2 regions of the Micromonospora sp. NBC_01796 genome follow, and region 2 is predicted to be linked to the other one. Evidence: riboswitches for the same ligand, from Rfam matches in the RefSeq annotation. Region 2 holds a riboswitch; the other holds the start of a gene.
The links. A riboswitch is a leader RNA that binds a small molecule or an ion and turns the genes downstream of it on or off. The one in region 2 is predicted to bind cobalamin.
Positions count from the first base shown of each region.

Region 1: linked by a shared signal. The riboswitch ahead of bluB (5,6-dimethylbenzimidazole synthase) and the one ahead of OIE47_RS31210 (ribonucleoside-diphosphate reductase subunit alpha) in region 2 are both predicted to bind cobalamin.

Region 1 is NZ_CP109078.1:3,358,436-3,362,588, forward strand. It holds gene OIE47_RS15545 (helix-turn-helix domain-containing protein) at 1-195, shown strand, start outside; gene OIE47_RS15550 (DUF397 domain-containing protein) at 192-392, shown strand; gene OIE47_RS15555 (DUF397 domain-containing protein) at 536-733, shown strand; gene bluB (5,6-dimethylbenzimidazole synthase) at 921-1,553, opposite strand; cobalamin riboswitch at 1,587-1,783, opposite strand; gene OIE47_RS15565 (SRPBCC family protein) at 1,928-2,440, shown strand; gene OIE47_RS15570 (outer membrane protein assembly factor BamB family protein) at 2,495-3,754, shown strand; gene OIE47_RS15575 (hypothetical protein) at 3,791-4,153, opposite strand, start outside.
Region 2 is NZ_CP109078.1:6,990,682-6,994,834, forward strand. It holds gene OIE47_RS31210 (ribonucleoside-diphosphate reductase subunit alpha) at 1-1,723, opposite strand, end outside; cobalamin riboswitch at 1,867-2,102, opposite strand; gene OIE47_RS31215 (oxidoreductase) at 2,291-3,208, opposite strand; gene OIE47_RS31220 (TetR family transcriptional regulator) at 3,307-3,873, shown strand; gene OIE47_RS31225 (low temperature requirement protein A) at 4,032-4,153, shown strand, end outside.

The DNA of each region.
Region 1 (4,153 bases), 3.6 Mb from region 2:
ACCATCATGGACTTTCCGAAGCGCCACGAACCCACGACAATCTACGTGGAGGGCCTGACCGGCGCCCTCTACCTGGACAAGCCAGCCGAGGCCGCGCGGTACACCCTCGCCTTCGAGGACCTCACTGCGTCGGCGCTGGACGAGGCCGCATCGCGCGACGTGTTCGTGCGCACGGCGAGGGAGTATGAGTCGTGAGCAATCTTTCAGGTGCCCGTTGGCGCAAGAGCAGTCGTTCAAACGACCAAGGTCAGTGTGTTGAGGTGGCGGACAACCTGGTGGGGGTTGTCGGGGTTCGTGACTCGAAGGACGTGGCTGGGCCGGTGCTGGTGGTGGAGCCGGCTGGTTGGGTGGCGTTCGTTGCCGGTACGAAGTCCGGTGCGTTCAAGCGCTGAGGGTGGAAGTTCATGATCCACGCGCGCTGAGCTGTTCTGCGGGTGGTCGTGAGAACAGCTCAGAGCGCAATGATCATCGTTTGACTGCCGTATGCCGCGCCAACTGACATGTGCTTCGATGTCTCGGCAGGGAGTGAGTCGTGATCAATCTTTTGGATGCCCGTTGGCGCAAGAGCAGCCGCTCGAACAGCCAGGGCGATTGTGTTGAGGTGGCGGACAACCTCGTGGGCGTAGTGCGTGTGCGTGACTCAAAGGATGCGGCTGGACCGGTGCTGGTGGTAGGGCCAGCGGGTTGGGCGGCGTTCGTTGCCGGTGCGAAGTCCGGTGCCTTCCGGCGCTGAGGGTGGGTGACGATGATCCACGCGCGCTGAGCTGTTCTGCGGGTGGTCATGAGAACAGCTCAGAGCGCAGTGATCATGCTTCGCAAGCCGGCACTTCCGCTTGACGGGTCAGTGGTTGGTGAGGCGCTGGTAGGGGATGTGTCCGGCCACTCGCTGGCGAGTCTGAGTAGGCGAGCCCGATCCAGAATCAGACGGAGGGACGCCAGCGGTCCTGGTGGATCGCCGCCGACAGGGGACGGCGTTGACGCCAGCCGTGTCGTTCCAGGTCGGGGGTCTGCTCGAAGTGGGTCACCGGGCCGAGGCAGAGCCAGGCGACCGGGCGGATGGTGGCGGGGATGCCGAGCAGTTCCCGCAGGAACGGCTCCCGGTAGAACGACACCCAGCCGACCCCGAGCCGCTCGGCGCTGGCGGCCAGCCACAGGTTCTGGATCGCCAGGCAGACCGAGTAGAGGCCGGCGTCGGCGATCGCGTGCCGACCGAGCACGGCTGGTCCACCCCGCTCCGGGTCGTACGTGACGACGATCGACAGGGTCGACTCGCGTACGCCGTCGATTTTGATCCGGGCGAAGCGTTCGGCGGCTTCGCCGTCCAGAGTGGACGCGAAGGTGTCCCGCTCCCGCTCCACGTGCCGGTGGAACTCCTGCCGCAGGTCCGGATCCCGGACCAGGACGAAGTCCCAGGGCTGGGACAGCCCCACACTCGGCGCGGCGTGCGCCGCCGTCAGGACGCGGTGCAGCACCTCGTCCGGGATCGGGGCACCGGTGAACTGGGCGCGTACGTCCCGGCGACGGTGGATGACGTCGTAGAGATCGGTGTCCAAGGCAGGCTCCCGCTGCGCTCGCGCCCCCACAGAGGGGCTGGTGACAGCGAGGCCGGTCTTCGGACTTCCGGATCTGCGCTGGTCACCCGCCTTCCCAGCCCTGTTCGGGCCAGTGGCTGCGTCTCGTACGCGTGGGTGGCAGCTCCCCGGTCACCGCGGCGGGCCCGTGCCGGAATCACACCGGCTTCCCGATTCTCCCCGCTCGCGCGGGGCACCTCGCAACAGTTCGTGCCGGTCCGAACCCTAGCGGGACCGGCTCCCGGATCCGAGTGCGGCGGGTTCGATCGTCACTCGGGTCACGTTCTCGTCGCCTTCCGCGAATGTTCGCGTTAATGGTCGGTCACCCCCCGTACGGTGGAGGTTCGGGAGGTGTGATGGCGACGGTAGCGGTGACCCGGCTGGTGCAGGCGTCCGCCGAGGAGTTGTGGCGGGTCTTCACCGACCTGCCCGGCCGATCCGACTGGCTCTCCACGATCAGCGGGATCGAGGTGCTCACCCCCGGTCCGACGCGGGTCGGCACGGTCTGGCGGGAGAGTCATCACCTGCCGGACGGCACCGAGTTGCTGGAGGAGTTCCGGGTGGAGGAGTTCAGCCCACCGCACCGGCTCACCGTCAGCTCGTCCGGCGTAGGCGTCGACTACCGGACCGCGTACACGTTCACCCCGGTCCAGGGGCGACGTCGGCGGCGGCGCAGTGGCTGGACCGCGGTCAGCGTGGTGCAGGAGGGCGCGGTCACGGCACCGTACGCCCGGCTCCTCGCGCTGGTGTTCGGCGGACTCGCGGCCCGTACCGTCGAGGGTGCGCTGCGACGTGACCTTGCCGACCTGGCCGCCGTGGTCACCTCGACCAATCATGATCATCGCGGTGATCCGGCCGCTGCCGCCTGACCTGCCAGCCGCACGTCGGGGCTGTCTCGGTAGGGTGCCCAGCGGAGGTACTGGATGCGATCGCGGGGCCGCGTGTGGGGCCGGCGCCGGCCGGCTGTGGTCGCGCTGGTGGCGGTGCTGGTCGTCGCGGCGGCAGCCGTGGTCACCTTCCGCGTGCTCGCCCCCGCCGAGGTGCTCACCCCTGCCCGCGCCGACTATCCGGCCCCGGTGCGGGCGGCGACCGGGGTGGTCGGCACGCTCGCGTCCGCCCCGCTGATCGTGGACGGCCGGTTGCGGGTCTACGCCACCGCCCGCCAGATCCGGGCCGACGAACCGGTCGACGCCCGGACCCGGCGCACGCCGTACTGGTCCTACCGGCGCTGGCCGGCCGAGCTGATCGGCATCGTGGCCAGCGGGACCACCGTGGTCAGCCGTTGGTCGGACGGCGACCTGGTCGCGCTGGACGCCCGGACCGGCCGGATCCGGTGGCGGGCCGACGGGCCACCACCAGGACACGGGTACGACGGCCGCCGCACCGGGGCGAGCACCGTCTACACCCCCGCCGGACTGATCCCGGCCACCGGCAGCGGGGGGCGCGCCGTACTGGTGGTGATCGGCGGGTCCGGGCTGCGCGGTCTGGACCTGTCCGACGGGCACGAGTTGTGGCGGATCGACATCGACGGCTCCTGCCGGGCCGGGGCGCTCACCACCACCGCCGGTCAGCTCGTCACCGTCGACGCCTGCGCGTCCCCTCAGGTGGCGGAGTTCCACGACGTGGAGACCGGCCGCATGGTGAACCGGTGGCGGCCGGAGGACGCCGGGCCGGAGTTGGCGGTGGTGCCGGTGGGCTGCGGCAACGGCGGCTCGAACTGTCCGGCGCTGCGGACCACCAGCGCCGGCAACAGCCGAGGTTGGCTGGTGGACCGGGGCGAACCGACCCCGATGCCGCTGCTCGACCCGACCGAGGCGGTGCTCGAAGGAGACGTGGCGCTCACCCCGAGCGGGAACGAACTGGTGGCCCGTTCGGTCCGGGAAGGGACCGAGTTGTGGCGGCGTACGGGGCCGGGGCCGATGCGGATCGTCGCCGTACAGCCGGGTTTGGTGCACCTGCTCACCGACGGGCACGAGTTGATCACCCTGAACTCGACCACCGGGGCGCAGCGGTCGAGCTTCCCGCTCGTCGCCGGTGACGAGGTGGTGCCCTGGCGCCCCGGTTTCGCGTACGCGGCGGACGGTTTTGTCGCGGTGGAGCGGTTGGCGCAGGCGGCGCCCCCGGACGCGGCCGACGCGCAGTTCTACGCCGCCCCGCAGCCGGTGATCCTGGCCGCCAGCTGACTCGGCGCCGGCGGCCAGGGGTCTTCCCGGTCGTGCCTAGGCCGACATGTCGTACCGGTGGCGCCGGGAACGGCGGCGGATCAGGAGCACCAGTACGGCGATCAGGATCAGGCCCACCAGTGACGCGGCGGCCAGGACCCACGGCGAGTCGAAGCGGCTCAGGGGCGAACTGGGCTTGCCGACCCTGCCCGGGTCGGGGAAGGTGATCCTCGCGGAAAGGCTCTCCTTGACCTGGCCGCTTTCCAGGTTGACGTCGATCTGCCAGGGTCCGTTGGGTATCTCGGCGGGGAGAGTCGCGAGCACCGTTCCGGACTCACCGGGTGCAAGCGTGGTGCCCTCGACCACGTCGAACGGGCCGGCTTGCATGCCGGCCGGACCGTCGGAGAGGGTGACCGAGCC
Region 2 (4,153 bases):
CCCGGGTCTGCGCGTACGCAGGATGCGGGCCGAACCGTTCGGCCAGGTCGGCGGAGGTTTCCAGGGCGGTCAGGTAGATCTCTTCGGAGATCCTGGTGGACAGCTCCAGCGCCGGCGCCGAGTCGAACGGCATCCGGAGCGCGAAGAAGGCGTCCTGCAGGCCCATCAGGCCGAGCCCGACCGGGCGCCAGCGGGGGTTGCTCGCCGCCGCCTCGACGCTCGGGTAGTAGTTGATGTCGATCACCCGGTCGAGGAAGAGCACGGCCGTACGCACCGTTTCGCGCAGTCGCTCCCAGTCGATGTCGTCGCCCGCGACGTGCGCGGCCAGGTTGATCGAGCCGAGGTTGCAGACCGCCGTCTCGCCGTCGCTGGAGACCTCGACGATCTCGGTGCAGAGGTTCGACAGGTGCACCACGTTGCCGGGCTCGGCGGTCTGGTTGCACAGCCGGTTCGACGGGTCCTTGAACGTCATCCACCCGTTGCCGGTCTGGGCCAGGGTCCGCATCATCCGCCCGTACAGGTCACGGGCCTTGACCTGGCGGACGAACCGGCCGGCGGCCTCGGCGGACCGGTAGGCGGCGTCGAACTCGTCCCCCCACAGGTCGGGCAGCTCGGGCACCTCGGCCGGGTCGAACAGCGACCACGTCTCGTCGGCCTCGACCCGGCGCATGAACTCGTCCGGGATCCAGTTGGCCAGGTTGAGGTTGTGCGTACGCCGGGCGTCCTCACCGGTGTTGTCCCGCAGCTCGAGGAACTCCTCGATGTCCGGGTGCCACGGTTCCAGGTAGACACAGGCCGCGCCCTTGCGCCTGCCTCCCTGGTTGACCGCCGCCACGCTCGCGTCCAGCGTCCGCAGCCACGGCACGATCCCGTTCGACAGCCCGTTCGTGCCACGGATCAGCGCACCCCGGGAACGCACCCGCGACCAGGCGATCCCGATCCCGCCGGCGAACTTCGACAGCTTCGCCACCTGGGCGTACCGGTCGTAGATCGAGTCGAGTTCGTCGCGGGGCGAGTCGACCAGGAAGCAGGACGACATCTGGGTGTGCGCGGTGCCGGAGTTGAACAGCGTCGGGGAACTCGGCAGGTAGGCGAGAGACGACATCAGCCGGTAGAACCCGATCGCCTCACCCGGCGTACGGGACAGGCCGCAGGCGACCCGCAGCAGCCAGTACTGCGGTGTCTCCAGCACCAGCCGGCCGGTCGGGTGCCGCAGCAGATAGCGGTCGTGGACCGTACGCAGTCCGAAGTACTCGAACCGCAGGTCGGCGGTGGGGTCGATGGCGTCGTCGAGCTTGCGGGCGTTGACCGCGACGAACTGCGCCGTGTCGTCGCCGATCAGCCCGAGTTCGTGGCCGAGGCGGATCGCCTGGCTGAACGACGCGATGCCCTGGCCGCGTACCTCCTTGTCGACGTATCCGGCCAGGAGTCGGGCCGCGAGCCGGGAGTACTGGGGTTCCTCGCCGATCATCTCGGCGGCGGTCTGGATCGACAACCGGTCCAGTTCGGCCGTGGTCGCCCCGTCGTAGAGTCCGCTGATCGTCCGGGTCGCCACCCGCAGCGGGTCGATGTCGTCGAGGTCGTCCGCCCAGCGCTCCACCGCCCGGACGATCTTGTTCACGTCGACCGGCTCGAGCGCGCCGTTGCGCTTGCGCACCTGCATCTGCGTACGCCGCTGTCCCGGCGCGGGCGGATCGCCGTCCGCCGTCGTGCCGTCCGGCATCAACTCTGTGACCGTCACCTGTCGCTCCTCGTACTCGTCGCCGACGAGGTCCGGAGTGCGCGCAGGCAGGCAGGGACGCACGCGAGGGCGCGCGTCTGTGCCGTCGGCCGTCCCGCGCGGCCTCGGACCGCCGCGCACGGATGGCCGGCGCGGCGCGGCTGGCAGGTCTTCGGACTCATGGGCGCGGCCCCGGGAAATCCCGTGACCCCCTACTGACCGTCGCTTCCCAGGCCACCCGGCAGAGGCCGGTTGTCTCCCAGTGCTGTGTGACGGCTGTCGTTCCCACTCACCGCTGCGGGGCAGTCCCGGACTTCCACCGGGTTCCCTCTTGCCTCAGCCGGGTTGGATGCCCGGCTGAACCAGTCGCGGCCCAGACTATATATGGGGGAGGGCTGGATACCGAACACCAGATGTCGTGTCGGTGTGTTGGTAAGTGCGGACCCGGCACCCTCCATCGAGGTTGGTCGTCCGGGGTCGGCGTACACCCGCCGCACCGTCCGTAATGGTCCCTGCCGGCACGCCGCGGCCCGGGCAGGGACCCCGGCGTACGTCACTGAGCGCTACCGGTCAGAGCGGGAAGGAGACGCCGGTGAGGCGTTCGCTGTCGGCCCACAGTCGCCTGCCCTCGGCGGGGTCGTCGGCGCCGCGCGGCAGGGCCACCGGTTTCGGCGTGCCGGCGGTCTGGTTGCGGGAGGCGGGGCCGATGAACGCGCCGGCGTGGACGTCGGGGCTGGTCGCGGCGTAGAGGCTGGGCCACGCGGCGCCCTCCGGCGAGCCCATCAGGAACCTCTCCATCACCCCGCTGAGTGCCCGGAGGAGCGCACCTCGGGTGTGCTGTTGGAGGTTGGTCATGGCGGCGCCGGGGTGGATCACGACGGGGGTGATGGTCGTCCCGGTGAGGCGGCGGGCGAGTTCCCGGGTGAAGACGACGTTGGCGCGTTTGGACTTCGCGTACGCGGCCATCGGGCGGTAGCGTTCCTCGCTCATCAGGTCGGTCAGTGCCCCGCTGCGCCAGGTCGCGGCGATCGCGCTGACCGTCACGATCCGGGCCGCGGGGGAGCGCCGTAGGGCGGGCAGCACCTGGGCGGTGAGCGCGAAGTGGCCGAGGTGGTTGGTGCCGAAGGTCAGCTCGAACCCGTCCGTGGTGGTCCGGCGTTCCGGGATGTTCATCACCCCGGCGTTGTTGACCAGCAGGTCGAGGGTCTCGGTCGCGGCGATCCGCTCGGCCGCCTCCCTGACCGAGGCCAGGTCACCCAGGTCCAGGACCAGGGTTTCCAGGTCCGCCTGCGGCACCTCGGCGCGCAGCGTACGGACCGCCTCGTCGAGCCGTGCCCGGCTCCGCCCGGCCAGGATCACCCGGGTTCCGTGCCGGGCGAGGACCCGTGCCGTTTCCAGCCCGATTCCGCTGTTCGCGCCCGTGATGAGGGCGGTACGCCCGGTCTGGTCGGGGATCGCCTCGGGTGTCCAGTGAGCGTGGTTCGGCATCACACCACTCCTTCGTAGTGAACATTCATTCAGTAAGGCGACGATATCCACGGTCGAGGCGGCTTGTCAAATGAATGTTCAGTAGGCAAGCTGGGAGCATGAGTACCCGTGACCCGGAGACCAAACGTCAGCGCCTGCTGGAGGCGGCCCTGTCGGAGTTCGCCGCGTACGGCCTGGCCGGGGCGCGGGTCGACCGGCTCGCCAAGCGGGCGGGGATCAGCGCCGGCCTCGTCTACTCGTTCTACGAGAACAAGGAGGGCCTGTTCGAGGCGGTTTTCGACGCGATCGTCGAGCAGGTGGTCGCGGGGGTCCCGATGGACGCCGACGACCTGGGCGAGTACGCCGCACGCCTCTACGACGGCGGGCTGGCCCACCCCGAGGTGATGCGGTTCGTGGCCTGGTACGAGCTGGAGCGCGGCGACTCGGCCGGCCGGCGCGCGTCCACCTCCACCGCGATGAAGCAGAAGGTCGACGCGGTGGCGGAGGCCCAGCGTCGGGGCGTCGTCACCGACCGGTTCACCGCCGGGCAGATCCTGGCCCTGGTGCAGAACCTCGCCAACATGTGGCAGATGCAGGGCGCCGACTTCCTGGAACTCGTACCCGAGCAGACCCGGCGTACGACGATCGTGGACGCCGTACGCCGTTTGGTCGCTCCCGCCCGCTGACGGCTCCCGGCGGGCTCGCAGGACCGTTCGTCACCGGATTCCGGGATCGGTGCCGTCGCCCTGTGGTACGACTGGCTGCGACGACGGATCGGTACGGGGCCGGTTGTCGCCCGAACCGGCAGCCCGGAGGCGGGCGGGAGCGTGGGAACGGGCGGCGCATGACAACGGGTAGAGGCTCCACGCTGATCCGCGACCCGAGCCAACCGCAGCGGGCCACGTACGTGGAGCTCTTCTACGACCTGGTTTTCGTGTTCACCCTCGCCCGGCTCGCCGAGGCGCT